DNA from 2 places in the Streptomyces sp. NPDC006733 genome. Region 1 is predicted to be linked to the other one. Evidence: riboswitches for the same ligand, from Rfam matches in the RefSeq annotation. Region 1 holds a riboswitch; the other holds the start of a gene.

Region 1 (7,349 bases):
CCCACCATGACGTTCGCGATCGCGCCGATGAGCGCCGAGCACATACCCGAGGCCGCCGCCCTGTACGACCGCTGGTCCGGACACGCCCGCAAGGGCCGGCCGGCGGGCGCCCCCACCGGCGAGGAGCTGCTCGGCAAACTGCTCGCGGAGCAGGACACCGAGGCGTACTTCGCCCGCGACAGCGGCGGCAGACCCGTCGGCTACCTCGCGGCCTCGCCGCTCGACCTCGACGAGGGCACCCCCGCCGCGCTCCGCAGCCACCCGCGCTCCGCGGTGGTCCGGCACGGCGGGTACGCCCTGGCGCCGGGGCAGCGCGACAACGCGGCCCTGCTCGCCCTCTACGCCGAGGCCGCCGCCCGGCTCGTCGCCCAGCGGCGGCCGGTGCACTACGTGGAGCTGCCGGCGTCCGAGACCGCCGCGCTGGACTGGTGCCGGCTGGGCTTCGGGTTCGAGGAGATGTACGGGCTGATGGCCGTCAAGCCCCGCGGCCGCCAGCCGCGCGGTGTGGACGGGCTGAGCATCCGCCGGGCCGGCCCCGGCGACCTGCCGCAGATCGGCCGGATGGCCGCGGAGTCCGCGCGCCACCAGCGGCAGTCGGCGATGTTCCTGCCGCAGTCAGACGCCGCCCTGGCCGCGCTGCGCACCCGCTACACCGGCACCCTCTCCGACCCCCGCAGCGCGGCCTGGATCGCCGGCCGCGGCGGCGAGGAGATCGGCATGGTCCTGCTCGCCCCGGCCGCGGCGGGCCCGGTCACCCCCGACGCCTGCGTGGAGCTGGCCGAGGCGTACGTCGAGCCGTCCGCGCGGGGCGAGGGCGTCAGCCGGATCCTGCTGGCCACCGCGGTGGCCTGGGCGTACGACCACGACTACCGGCACATCGGCGCGCGCTGGCACTCCGCCTCGCCGCTGGCGTCGGGGCACTGGCCCGCGGTGGGCTTCCGGGTCGCGGCCCACCGCCTCAGCCGCGTCCTGGACCCCCGCAACGCCCCCGCGCAGGCGCCGCTCGGCACGTGACGGCGCTCACGGCGGGACCGCCGGGTGACCGGGCTCACACAAGGGCCACGCACAGCTGCGGACTTCTCCACGGTGCGTTTCCGATACGGGCGCCTGATAACGCCTCCGGCCTTTCCGTTCACGGATAGTCAAGAAATCGCACACGCTCGGATCGGGTCGGCCGACTCACGGTCACAAAGACGAGCGGGCGCTTATGCACGTGATATGCGGCTCACCCGGCGAATGTTGCCGGAAGCTCGGTCGCTCGTTTAGCTTCGGCTCTCCCACGGGTCGAATGCCCGCGGGGTCCCACCGGGTGGAACGCCTAGTCCTGCCGCTGCCCGGTGATCCACACACCAAACTTCTACGGCAGGAGCGGGGGACCCAGGTAAGTGCCGTTCCCGGAAATCGCGGAACGGCTTGGGGTGAAGTCGCAGTACGCCGCGCCTTTGGCGGTGCGTGCCGCGGCCGGGCATCTCCAGCCCGAACCCGACAGCTCACCTCGCCGGCGTAGGAGAGGAACTCCCCCATGCCCGCAAAGGGAAAGCACCGCAGCTCCCGCATGACCCGGCTCACCCGCATCTGCGTCGCGGCCGGCACCGGCGGCGCCGCTCTCGCGCTGCCGCTGGCCATGTCCTCGAACGCCTTCGCCGCCGACACCAGCGCGGGCACCCACGCCGCCGCGCACGTCGCCGCCGCTGCCGCGCAGCCGGTGGCCAAGGCCGCTCCGGTGGCCAAGACCGCCCCCGCGAAGAGCACCGGCACGTCCTACCAGGTGGTCGGCGGCGACAGCCTGTCGAAGATCGCCGACGTGCACCACGTCGACGGCGGCTGGCAGAAGCTGTACTCCGACAACAAGGAGACGGTCGGCGGCAACCCGGACCTGATTCACCCCGGCCAGACGCTGGCCCTGGGCGCCAAGGCCGCCGCGCCGAAGCACTCCGCCCCGTCCGCGGACGCGGCGCCGAAGTCCTCCTCGAAGTCCTCCTCCTCGTCCTCCACGGAGACGAAGAAGGCGGCTCCGGTCCAGAAGGCCGAGAAGGCCGAGAAGACCGAGACCAAGAGCGACGCGTCCACGAAGTCCTCTTCGCAGTCGTCGGAGCAGTCGTCCTCCTCCTCGTCCGGCTACACCGCGCCGGTCTCGGGCGCCGGCATCGGCACCCCGTACCACCAGTCGGGTTCCAGCTGGTCCAGCGGCTACCACACCGGTGTGGACTTCGTCGTGTCGACCGGCACCACCGTGAAGGCCATCGCGGCCGGCACCGTGGTCTCCGCCGGCGACGGCGGCGCCTACGGCAACCAGGTCGTCATCCAGCACAGCGACGGCAAGTACTCGCAGTACGCGCACCTGTCCTCGCTGTCCGTCTCGGCCGGCGAGACCGTCAGCGCGGGCCAGCAGATCGGCCTGTCCGGCGCGACCGGCAACGTGACCGGGCCGCACCTGCACTTCGAGATCCGCACCGGCCCCGAGTACGGCTCGGACATCGACCCGGTCGCGTACCTCAGCGAGCACGGCGTGAGCGTCTGACCCGTACGCCCGACCCGTACGACCTGTCCCGCGACGCCTCGCGCGACGCCGCAGTGCCCGCCCGGACCTGATCCCGGGCGGGCACTGCGGCGTTCCCGGGGTGCGGGGCTGCTGCCGCACGAACGCCCGGACGGCACGAGCGGCCCGCGCGGTCAGCCGGCGGCCGGGTGGTTGTAGCCGAACACCCGCGCCCCGGTCTCGGAGCGCGGCTGGTGGCTGGAGCCCTGTCCGAGCAGGACGTACGTGCCGGGGCCGTGCCGCCGGTCGCCCTCGATGACCTCGCCCTCGGCCACGTAGTAGCCCTCGCCGACGGTCTCGTGCACGTCGACGCCGGGCCACCGCGAGCCCGGTGCGAAGTCCACCACCCAGAAGCTGAACGGGGCGGGACCCGGCAGTTCGCGCAGCAGGATGCCGGGCCCGATCTCGGTGGCGGGGACGCCGTCGACGTGGAGGGCGAGCACCCTGCCCGGTGCCCGGAGAGCCTGATCAGGTGCGTTCATCCGACCAGCATCTCCCGGCGGCCCCCCGGGTCGTGGGCGATCACTCGAACAGGGCGGCGAGTTCGCCGCGCGAGGCGATGCCGAGCTTCGGGTACGCCTTGTACAGGTGGTAGCCGACGGTGCGCGGGCTGAGGAACAGCCCGGCCGCGATGTCCTTGTTCGACAGGCCCTGCCCGGCGAGCCGGGCGATCTGCAGCTCCTGCGGCGTGAGCCCGGCGAGCACCCCGGGCTCGCGGCTCTGCGGGGCCACCGTGCCGGTCGCCCCGAGTTCGCCGCCCGCCCGTTCCGCCCAGGGACGGCTGCCCAGCCGCTCGAACACGTCCAGCGCCGCCCGCAGGTGGCCGCTCGCCTCGCTCTTGCGGCGGGCGCGGCGCAGCCACTCGCCGTACAGCAGCGCGGTACGGGCGTGCTCCAGCGGGCGGCGGTGCTCGTCGTGGAGCCGCAGCGCGGCCGTGTAGTGCGCCTCGGCCTCGGCGTCCGAGCCGGCGTCGGCGGCGAGCAGCGCCCGGCAGCGCAGCACCAGCGCGTCGCACCAGGGCTGCCGCGTACGGGCCGCCCACCGCTCGAAGCGGGCGAACGGCTCGGCGGCGCGCGGGCCGAGCCCCAGCCGGACGGCCGCCTCGACGAGGTCGGGGATGCTGCGGGTGGCGCAGAAGTGGTGCCGCAGCGGTTCGCGCGTGAGCCGCTCCAGCCCGTCGAGGGCCGCCTGCGCCCGGCCCAGGCCCAGATCGAGCGTGCCCTGCGCCCAGTACGACCAGGGCGCGCCGGGCGGCATCGCGGTACCGGCGACGACGGCGAGCGCGTCGTCGCAGTACCGCCGGCAGCGCTCCTCGTCGCCCTCGACGGCCGCCAGGTAGGCCAGCACGCTGCTGAACTGGCTGGTCCACTGCTGCTGCCCGGTGTCCCCGGCGATCCGCAGCGCCTCCTGCGCGGTGGCCAGCGCGTCCCGGTGCCGGCCCGCGAACACCTCGGCCTCGGCCTGGAAGAACAGCACGGTCGGCAGCCGGCCGATGCCGCCCAGTGCGCGGCTCTCGGCGGCGAGCGCCGCCGCCAGTTCGTGTGCCTCGTCGTCCTGCCCGACGGCCAGCCCGGCGCCGCACAGCAGCATCAGGTCGCGCGGGTCGCGGGATCCGGCGGCGCGGGCGGCGGTCACGGCGGCGGTCAGGTCCGGCGGTCCGCCGCCGGTGGGCGGGCCGAGGGCGGCGCTGATGAAGCGGGCCACCGGCGCCACCGGACTCGCCGCGGGCAGCTCCAGGGCGTCCAGCCGGGCCACCGTGTCCGCGACCTCCTGCTCGCCGAGGTACCAGGCCGTGTGGGCGGCCTGCATGAGCATCCGGGCGGCCCGCTCGGGGTCGGCCGCGGCCGCGTGGCCGGCGCCCTCGGTCAGCAGTCGGTGCGCGGTGGGGAAGGAGCCGCCGAGGAAGTCGGCCAGTGCCCGGACGTGGTGGAGCCGGGCGGTCAGCGCGGGATCGCCGGTCCGGCGGGCGGCCTGCTCCGCGCAGTCGCGGGCCCGGTCGAGCTCCCCGGCCTCGGAGGCCGCCTCGGCCGCCAGCACCAGGCGCCGGGTGCCGGCCGCCGGGTCGGTGCTCAGGCGGGCCGCCCGCTCGAAGGCGGCGGCGGCCGCCGCGTACCCGCTGCGGTCCCTGGCCCGCCCGGCGGTGTCCTCCAGCGCGGTGGCCGTCGCCTCGTCGGGTCCCGGCGCGGCCGCCGCCAGGTGCCAGGCCCTGCGGTCCGCGTCCTGCGGCGCGTCCAGGATCCCGGCCAGCGCCTGATGGGCGGTGAGCCGGTCGGCCAGCGGCGCGCGCTGGTAGACCGCCGCACGGACCAGGGGGTGCCGGAACCGCAGCCGGTCCTCGTCCAGTCGGATCAGGCCGCCCTCCTGGGCGGGCGGCAGGTCCGCGGCGCCGGCGCCCAGCGCCCGCGCCGCCCGCAGCACGGCCCGCAGATCGCCGGTGTGGTCGGCGGCGGCGACGAGCAGCAGCCGCTGGGTGGCGGCCGGCAGGTGGCTGACCCGGCCGTGGAACGCCATCCGCAGCCGGCTGGTGAGCGGCAGCGCGCCCGGCCGGAAGCGGCCGTCGGGGCGCTCCGCCTGGAACGCGACCGGCAGTTCCAGCAGCGCCAGCGGGTTGCCCTGGGCCTCGGACAGGACGCGGTGGCGGACGGTGGGGGAGAGTTCGGCGCCGTGCAGCGCCAGCAGGGCGGCGGCCGACACCTGGGTCAGTCCGCGCAGCCGCAGTTCGGGAAGGCCGGGCGCGGGGAACGCGCCCTCGCCGTCGCGCGCGGCGAGCAGCAGGGCGATGCCCTCGGCGTCGAGCCGCCGGGCGGCGAACATCAGCGCGTCGGTCGACACCCGGTCCAGCCACTGCGCGTCGTCCACGACGCACAGCAGCGGCCCGTCGCCGGAGTGGGCGGAGAGCAGCGACAGCACCGCGAGCCCGACGAACATCGGGTCGGGGGCCGCCCCGACGGCCATCCCGAACGCGGCCTCCAGCGCCAGCCGTTGGGGCTCGGGCAGCTCGCCCAGCGACCCCATCGCGGGGCGCAGCAGCAACTGCAGTCCCGCGAAAGGAAGTTCGGCCTCGAACTCGGTGCCCGAGCCGCGCACGACGGCCATCGCGCCGGCCGACTCGACCGCGTCGTCGAGCAGTGCCGTCTTCCCGATGCCCGCCTCGCCGCGCAGCACCAGCACTCCGCTGCGGCCCGCCCTGGCGCCGGACAGCAGCTCCGCGATCGCCGCCTGTTCCTCGGTGCGTCCCTGCAACATGGGCCGCACGCTACCCAACGGCCCGGCCGCCGCCGCGGGCGGCTGCCGGCTCCCGGCGGATCGCGGTCTCCCGCTCGATCGTCGTCGGGTCCATCCGGCGTCCTCACCGCTACCGGGCGGCGGGAGCCACCGGGTTTCCGGTCGGGGTGATGAGCTCCTGCAGCGCGGGCGCGCACCGCTCGACGAGGGCGGGGACCGTCATGGCGCGGACCGCCTCGCCGCGCGCGATCCCGTAGACGGCGCCGAGGCCCAGCAGCATGCCCACGGCGAGCTCGGCCCGCAGCGCGGCCTCGGGGCCGGTCAGCCGCCGGGCGAGCCCGGCGATGACCTGCTCGCGGAAGTTGGCGCGCAGGACGTCGCCCTGCCCCTCGGCGGAGTGCAGCGGTGCGAAGACGATCCGCAGGATGGGGTCGATGCCGCGCTCGTTCTGGCTGGTGAGGATCTGGGTGACCATGTGCCGGCCGAGTTCGCCCAGCGGGGCGTCGAGCAGGGCCGCCGCGTCGGTCTCGAAGGAGATGACGCGGGCGAAGAGCTTCTCCTTGTTGCCGAAGTACTTGACGATCAGCGGCGCGCTCACCCCGGCCCGCTCCGCGATGGCCTTGAGGGTGATGTCGCCGTAGGACCGCCGGCCCAGCATGGTGCGGGCGGCGCGCAGGATCGCGGCCTTGGTGGCGTCCGCGTCACGGCGCCGGGTGTCGGGGGCAGCTGTCGTCATGGCACTCATGCTCCCTCCAGGGCGGGGTCGGCGGCCGCTCCCGCGCGCGGCGCGGCCGTGTCGGGCGGGCCGGGCGTGCCGCGCCGGCCGCCGGGTATCGACACCGCCGCGAGGAAGGCGAGGATCGCGACGCCGCCCGCCAGGGTGAAGGCGATCAGGTAGCCGTGCAGCGTCGGGACGTCCGCGCCGCCCACCGGCGCGGTGTGGTGGATCAGGATCGCCGCGACCGCCGCGCTGCAGGTGGCCTGGCCGACGGTGCGCATGAGGACGTTCACCCCGTTCGCGGACGCGGTCTGCCCGGCCGGGACGGCCCGCAGGATCAGCGTCGGCAGCGCGGAGTAGGCCAGCGTGGTGCCCGACGCGACGACGGAGGCGCCGACGATGATCGCCCACAACTGGCGGCTGTCCGCGATGCGCAGCACGTAGCCGAGGGCCAGCAGGACGGCTCCCGCGGCGAGGGTGAACCTGGGGCCGCGGGCCGCCGAGATCCGGGCCGAGACGGGGGACAGCAGCAGCATGGTGATGCCGCCGGGCAGCAGGCACAGCCCGCTCGCCACGATGGACAGCCCCAGCCCGTAGCCGGTCGCCTTGGGGGCCTGCACCAGCTGCGCGGTCACCAGGGAGTTGGCGTAGAAGGCGAAGCCGGCGAGGAGCGCGGCGACGTGCGGCAGGGCGACGCGCGGGCTGGCGGCCAGCCGCAGGTCCACCAGCGGGCTCGTGGCGCGCAGCTGCTGGCGGCGCCACCCGGCGAGGATCACGACGGAGCCCGCGGCCAGGCTCAGCACGGCCGGGCTGGTCCAGCCCCACTGGCCGCCCTGGGAGACCGCCAGCAGCAGGCAGACCAGGCCG
Region 2 (7,349 bases), on a different contig from region 1:
GGCCGGCCGCACCGTTCGCGAGTACATCGCCTTCGCGACCCATCTCGCGTTCCTCCGCGCCGCCGCCCGCCGCGGCACCGCCGGGCCGCACTTCGCGGCCCGCGAGCAGGAGCTGCTCCACCACCTGTGGCAGCGCAAGGACGTCGCCCAGCCCGCGCTGACCCACGCCGCCTGGGCCACCCGCCCCGCGCCCGCGGCACCGCCCGTCTGGGGCCAGTGGCAGCAGCACGGGCCGTACCCGCAACGCCCGTACGGCCAGCACTACGGGACGCAGCAACCGGTCCCGGCGCAGCAGCACCCCCACGCCCAACCCCAGACGCAGCCGTACGCCCAACCCCAACCGCAGACCCACACCCACACCCAAGCTCAGACCTACGCGCAGCCGTACGCCCAGCAGCAGCCGCCCTACGGCGGCCCGAACATCTGACCCACCCGGCGCTCCCCTGCGCCCGGTCCGCGCCCCACCCGCACTCTGGCCCGCGCCGGAACATCGCAGTAGCGTCCAACCATGTCCGAGCAGCGCGAACATGCCGCCGAGGCCGAGCGGCTCCTGCGGAAAGTCCTGGAGTACCCCGACGACCGCGAGGAGCTGCTCCTCGCCGCCGCCGCGCAGTGGATCCTGGCCGAGCTCCCGGCCGAGGCCCTGCCGCTCTACGACGAACTCCTCAACCCCGCCTCGGACCCTCCCTCGGACCCGCCCCCCGACCCCGTCTCGAACCCGGCCCTGGTCCAGGCGCTCAAGGTCTCCGCCCTGTGGGACACCGGCGCCGAGCAGGCGGCGCGCGAACTGGCCGTGATGGTCCGCGCGCAGGCGCCGGCGAGCCTGCCGCCGTGGCAGATCATCGGCGAGACGTTCGAGGTGCACGACGACCTGCCGGCCGCCGCCGCGTGGCTCGAGGACGCCACCGACCACTTCCTCTCCCCGGACGAGGTCACGTACGAGGCCCGCAGGATCCTCATCACCCGGCACCGCGTCCGCCGGCTCCTCGGCGAGGCCCACGACGACCGGGACCACCTCGCCGACTACGTCCACAGCGCCCCCGTCACGCTCGACGAGCTGCACGACCCCAAGCGCCTCTGGTCGCTGGGGTCCGACGACCCCGCCGAGGTCCGCCGCGAGATCGAACGCCTCCGCGCCGAACTGGCCGACCACCGGGCCGCCCTCTCCCGCCCCTACCCGCTGGCCGTCCTGTACTGGCCGGAGGCGGAACTCATCGCGCTGCTCACCCGGTACCCGGTCTTCGCCGCGGACTACGGCAGCTACCCCGAGCACCTGCGCAGCGTCGAACAGGCCCTGCACGCCCTCTCCGCCACCGGCGCCCCGCACCTCGGCGTCGTCACCGCCACCCTCCCCACGTACGAGGCCTACGCCCGCACCCAGTCCCTCCCGCCGGCCACCCCGTCCCTTCCCGCGGCCTACGCCACCTCCCTGGCCGCCCGCGGCCACGCCACCCCCTGGCCCCCACCGCGCACCGCCCCCTGCTGGTGCGGCGCCCCCACCCCCTACGGCGAACACTGCGGCAGACCGGGTTACCCGTAGGAAGGTGGAGTTCGTGGACTGCGTCCGTTTCCCAGCCCCGGGTAACGGACGGATGTCCTGCCCTTGCCTTGCAACCGCAGCGAGTTGAAGCCGACGCGCTAACGCGAACACTCATACGATATGGCTCATGCGGAACCCTGACTGGCAGTGGGACGAGCTCCTCCTCGCATGCGACCTGGTCGTCGACAACGGGTGGAAGGAGCTCCGCGAGAACGACCTGCGCGTCATGGACCTCTCCGATCTCCTCCAGGTCCTTCCCCTTCACCCCGCCGCGATCAGGGGAGAGCGGTTCAGGACCACCGGGAGCGTGAGCCGGAAGACAACCGATCTGGCCAGCGCCCATCCCTCCTACCCCGGGGTGCCCACGCGTGGCGGCAGACTCGACAAGGAGGTCATCGCAGCGTTCCTTGCACGCCCGGCGGAAATGCATGCTGCCGCCGAACGGCTGCGCGTCGCGGCTGTTGAAGGAACGTTGCTGCCCGTGGCTCCCGGCGGGGACGCCGACGACGAGAGTCCGGACGCGCCCGAAGGCCGCCTGCTGGCGCGACTGCACCGGGTGCGTGAGCGTGATCCGAGGCTGCGCAGGCGGAAGATCCAGAAGGTCCTTGATTCGGGCGGGGACCTGAGCTGCGAGGTGTGCTCCTTCAACTTCGCCAGGACGTACGGAACGCTGGGCGACGGATACGTCGAAGTGCACCACGTCGTTCCTCTCCACGCTTCGGGGGAGACGGTGACGTCGCTCGATGACCTCGCACTGCTGTGCTCGAACTGCCACCGCATGTGTCACCGCAGCGCCGGCGCAGGGGAGCCCTGGCGCACACCCGCGACTCTGCGGGATCTCGTCCAGCGCGAGGGCAGACCGGGCACCGCCTGACCCGGCGGCGGTAAGAGTGGGGTCAAGGGGGTGCCACGCCCCGGTGATCGGCGGGGGTGGGGCCACTACGATGCAACCGCGCGCCATATGCGGTGCGGGCAGGGCAGCGGAGGATGGGGGCGGTCGGTCGTGGGCTGGTATGTGTGGGCCATTGCGTGGGTCGTCCTGTCGGGCGGCGGCTGGTGGGGGAACCGGTTCCGGCACGCCATGCGCACGCGGCACGAGCGGAAGGTCGAACTGATCTCCGCCGAGGGCGAGAAGCAGCGGGCGCTGCAGGCGGCGAACCGGCCGCCGGAGGCGATCTGCGGCTGCACGCACCATCTGGCCAAGCACGACAAGCAGGGCAAGTGCCACGAGGTGGTGCAGGCGCCGACCGCGTGGGACGCGGAGAAGAAGCCCGTCTCGTACGAGGCCCGGCCGTGCAACTGCCAGCAGTACATCGGCCCGCGGCCGCTGGAGACGCTCTACGCCGAGGACATCGTCGACCTGTCGTAGCGGTCCCGGGCGGCACGGAACAGAACATGCCAACGGCCCTGGTGCGGGGGGTCACCGGGGCCGTCGGGTTTTGCGGGTGGTCCGTGGGGCGTCGTCCGTCAGATGTCGACGCCGTGGCCGCGCAGCCAGGACGTCGGGTCGATCGGGTCGCCCGCGCCCGGGCGGACCTCGATGTGCAGGTGCGGCCCGGTGACGTTGCCGGTGGCGCCGACGCGGCCGATGGTGTCGCCCGTGCCGACCTTGCCCGAGGTCCGCACCATGGTGGAGAGGTGGCAGTACCAGATCTCGGTGCCGTCATCGAGCGTCAGGATGACGCGGTAGCCGTACGAGCCCGCCCACGCCGCCGAGGTGATGGTGCCGCTGTGGATCGCGGCGACCGGCGTGCCGGTGGGGGCCGCGAAGTCCTGGCCGGTGTGGGTGTTGGCCCACAGGGAGCTGGACTGCCCGTAGCTCGCGGTGAGCGAGTACGAGGCGACCGGCTTGGTGTACGAGGCCGCGAGCACGGCGAGGCGTTCCGCCTCGGCCTTCGCCGCCGCGGCCTCCGCCGCCTGCTTCTTGGCGGCGGCCTCCGCCTTCGCCGCGGCCGCCGCGTCGCGCACCTTCTGCGCCGCGGCCTCCTTGGCGGCCGTCGCCGCCGCTTCGCCGGCGGCGGCGTCGCGCGCCGCGCGGTCCGCCGCGTCCCGCTCCTGGGCCACGTGGTCGAGGATGCGCAGGCGCAGCGTCTCGCCCGCGTCCGCCGACCAGGTGGGCGTGGTGGCGCCGGCCGGGGTGGCGGACGCCGCCGTCGCCGGCGCGGGGTCCGGGTCGGCCGACGGGGTGTCCGGCAGGTCGGGCAGGTCCGGGAGGGAGATCGGCACCGGCGACTTGTCGGCGGCCGCCGCCATACCGCCCGCGCCCATCGCGGCCACGGCCGCGACGCTCAGTACGGTCGAACCACGGGCGAGGGAACGCTGCTTGGGAAGCCGGTGCCTGTTCCGGTCCGGAGCGGCGGAGTCCGCGGAGGGGCTCCATTCGTCCCATTCCCCGGCTTCCGGAGCCTCGGGCGATGGGGCGTAGGCAGGGTGATTCGACGCCACGGGTGGCGCTCTCCTTTCCTTCCTTCTCGCCTACCGGGTTAGCTGACGGGTTCGGAGCAGGAAGGTCTCCTACGGGCCGCCTCATGACGAGGGCGGTCCGATTCACCCCAAGTAGTGGGTCCCCGGTTCCCGCGGACGGGATTCGGCAAGCGCACGGTGCCGCCTCTACGGCGGCAGTGACGACCGCGCTGCGTTATCGAACGGTAATTGAGCCAGGGGCCTTTTCCAAGCCGAAAGGGGTAGTTGGCGCAGGTGATTAAAGGGGTGGAATGGAAGTAATCGGGCGAAGGAGGATGATCGGAGTGATCCGACGGTGATGTGAGCGTGTGTCAGTTGTTATGCGGAGCGAGGTGACTCCGTCGCGGAACGTGACGAAGCCCCGGCCGGAGGGTTCCGGCCGGGGCTTCCGTACACGTCACTTCACCCACTTCACGTCACCTCACGCGAAGGGGATCAGCCCTGGAGGTTCCGGCGGCGGCGCAGGCCGAGGAAGGCCAGCGCCACGCCCAGCGCGACCAGGACACCCGCGCCCGCGGCGAGCGTGCCGTTGCTCCCGTTCGCACCGGTGCGGGCGAGGGAGCCCTTGGTGTTGACGGGCGGCGCGTCCGTGGTGGCCTGCGCCGCCGGACTCTTCGTCGTAGACGACGCCGACGGGGTCGGCGTGGCGGAGGTCGTCGCCGCCGGAAGGCCGGACGGCTTACCGGTCGGCGTGGTGGCCGGGGCCCCCGGCAGGACGGTGAGGTTCCGCCCGGCCGAGGCGATGACGCTGGTGTTGCCGCTGCTCAGAGCGGTCTTGGCGGTCAGGTTGAGGACCTTGGCCGTCGTGGGCTCCTGGCCCGTGGGCACCGCGAGCTTGAGCTTGTAGTGGTACGTCCGGTCCCCGGCGAGACCGGCCGGGATGTCGGGGAGCAGCCACGTGTTGACGTGGTCCGGGGCCGCGACGTCGACCCAGCGGCCGGAGATCCACACGAACAGGTCCAGCTTCTGGGCACTGCCCCCGAGCGCGGTGACCTCGGTGCGCAGGGACTTGTCGTAGTGGCCGCCGCCGTTCTGGTTGTCGACGTCGAGCGAGAAGATCGCCGGCTTCGCGGCCGACACCTGGGTGGCACCGCCGAACCGGTCCGTGATCGTGCCGATCCGGATCGCGGGGCTCGCCTGGAAGGTGACGGCGGGGATGCTGTGCGAGGGGTTGCTCTCGTAGCCGCCGGTGTCGAACGTCAGGGTGAGGTTGCCGTCGTTGGAGGGGAAGCTCTTGGCGAGCCCGACGGTGACCTTCCAGGTGTAGGTGGCCTTGGCCGGGATCGAGAAGCGGCTGAACTTCTCACCGTGCGGGCGCAGGGTCAGCACGACCGACGGCCCCTGGCTCCCCACCGCCACGTCGGTGGCGGGCGCCGTGACCGGCACGACCGCGACGTTCACCTGGGAGCTGTCGATCGGGCTCCCGCCGACGGGGATGCCGAGCACGTTCGCGCTGAACTCGACGGCCGTGTCGTTGCCGTTCGTCGCGCTGACGGTGTAGGACTCGGTCGCTCCGCCCCGGACGAGCGGGCCGGCGGGCGTCGGGGCGCTGAACGCGATGCTGAGCGGCTTGGCGGCCAGGGCGTCGGCGTACGCGGCGGCCGGCAGCAGCGCCGTACCGCAGACGGCGGCGACGACGGCGACCGAGGTGACGGCGGCGAGGCGTGGACGGCGCGACAGGGTGGTGGCAGACATGGTGATCCCCCCAGGGAACAGGAACGTGGTGGTGTGGAGCTGGATTTTGCGCCCCGCCCGGTGGTCCGTTCAGCGTTCCCGTTCGGTTCCTGCGGCTTGCGATAGGAGGATCTTCACACGCGGTCGATCCCCGCAGCATGCGGGAAGCGTCACCTCCGCGTAACAGCGGGAACCGGCCTCCCCAGCAGCGTCGTTCACCTTCCAGAACGCCTCCAGAACGCCTCCGGAACGCCTCCGGGACCACCCGGCGGCGCACTCTTCACCGGTCTGGACCACTGCCAATTCGCCTGGCCCTTGGCAGGGTTGGCGCGCGGGCCCCACCATGGGCAAGCCCCACCCGATGGTCATGCACCCACCCCACCATGACGTCCCAGGGAGCCTCCATGGACCGCACGCCCGGCAATCCCGGCACCTCCGGCAACCCCGGCAACCCCGGCACCTCCTCCCCCGCCGCCTCCCGGCGCGCCCTGCTCCGCGGCGGCCTCGCGCTGGGCGCCGTGGCGGCGGCCGGGCTCGCCAACTCGGTGCACGCCGACGCCGGGACCAGGGCCGCGGCCGGGGCGGTGGACTATCCGTCGGCCGTCTGGTCGCCCGCGAGCACCAGCAATTACACGGCGTCGAACCGCCCCACGAGCTATCCGGTCAACCTCGTGGTCATCCACGTCACGCAGGAGGACTACGCCGACACCATCCGGCTCTTCCAGGACCCGGCGCACGCGGCGAGCGCGCACTACGTCGTCAAGTCGTCGAACGGGGCGATCGGGCAGTGCGTCCGCGAGCGGGACATCGCCTGGCACGCCGGCAACTGGGGCTACAACACGCGCAGCATCGGCATCGAGCACGAGGGGTGGGTGGACCAGCCGGCGTACTTCACGACCGCGATGTACCACTCCTCCGCCGCACTGACGGCCGCCATCTGCGACAAGTACGGCATACCCAAGGACCGCGACCACATCATCGGCCATGTGCAGGTCCCCGGCACGGACCACACCGACCCCGGGCCCAACTGGGACTGGGTGCGCTACATCCGGCTCGTCAACGGGGTCTGACGGCGAGCGCACTTCGGCGAGCACCTCGGGAACACCTCGGGAGCCCTTCCGGAGCACTTCGGAAGCGCTCGCGGTAAGCACACTCCGAGAGCACTTCAGGCACACAGGTGCCGTTGTGACGAAATCGGAACACAGCGGCTACAGATCCTGGACAGTAACTTATTCGGGAATTACCGCCGATCCCTGAGCAGTTGCCCGCAGTTCGCGCCCAGGAATCCCGCGTCCCCCGACCCGGCGAATGCGCTTTAACGTTTCCGCTGATGAACCGTCGCTCACACGTACGTCAACCTGCGAAAACCCACCCCCCACCCGGATCTCTTCCGTCCCACGCGCTACCCCGTGGGTCCGCGAATAGCTTTCGGAAATGAAAAAAGCTGTGTCTTTTTCACCGCCTTCCCGATTCCTCTCCACAAACCCTGCCCGCTGCCTCACGATGTGACACGGGCGGCCTCAAGACGGGGAGATCTGACGGTCGCGCCTATCCCACCGCAACCCAGTTCATTGGAATTAGGGAGGGCCGGGGGGCGCCTCAGAGGGCTGCCCCGGCATGCCCTCCCGGGGGAGGAATCCATGGGTCGAACGACCCGCCTTGCCACCGCGTG

Evidence for each region. Region 1 has a riboswitch for cyclic di-AMP ahead of ABZ721_RS03490 (LysM peptidoglycan-binding domain-containing M23 family metallopeptidase). Riboswitches for the same ligand answer to the same signal wherever they lie in the genome.
Region 2: linked by a shared signal. The riboswitch ahead of ABZ721_RS00055 (M23 family metallopeptidase) and the one ahead of ABZ721_RS03490 (LysM peptidoglycan-binding domain-containing M23 family metallopeptidase) in region 1 are both predicted to bind cyclic di-AMP.

The regions. Positions count from the first base shown of each region.
Region 1 is NZ_JBEYJD010000002.1:270,895-278,243, reverse strand. It holds gene ABZ721_RS03495 (GNAT family N-acetyltransferase) at 7-1,014, shown strand; cyclic di-AMP (ydaO/yuaA leader) riboswitch at 1,338-1,517, shown strand; gene ABZ721_RS03490 (LysM peptidoglycan-binding domain-containing M23 family metallopeptidase) at 1,523-2,521, shown strand; gene ABZ721_RS03485 (cupin domain-containing protein) at 2,674-3,021, opposite strand; gene ABZ721_RS03480 (AAA family ATPase) at 3,062-5,785, opposite strand; gene ABZ721_RS03475 (TetR family transcriptional regulator) at 5,895-6,500, opposite strand; gene ABZ721_RS03470 (MFS transporter) at 6,506-7,349, opposite strand, start outside.
Region 2 is NZ_JBEYJD010000001.1:10,009-17,357, reverse strand. It holds gene ABZ721_RS00075 (PrsW family glutamic-type intramembrane protease) at 1-427, shown strand, start outside; gene ABZ721_RS00070 (hypothetical protein) at 509-1,540, shown strand; gene ABZ721_RS00065 (HNH endonuclease) at 1,668-2,414, shown strand; gene ABZ721_RS00060 (hypothetical protein) at 2,502-2,909, shown strand; gene ABZ721_RS00055 (M23 family metallopeptidase) at 3,008-3,808, opposite strand; cyclic di-AMP (ydaO/yuaA leader) riboswitch at 3,998-4,143, opposite strand; gene ABZ721_RS00050 (LPXTG cell wall anchor domain-containing protein) at 4,439-5,698, opposite strand; gene ABZ721_RS00045 (N-acetylmuramoyl-L-alanine amidase) at 6,082-6,747, shown strand; gene ABZ721_RS00040 (hypothetical protein) at 7,318-7,349, shown strand, end outside.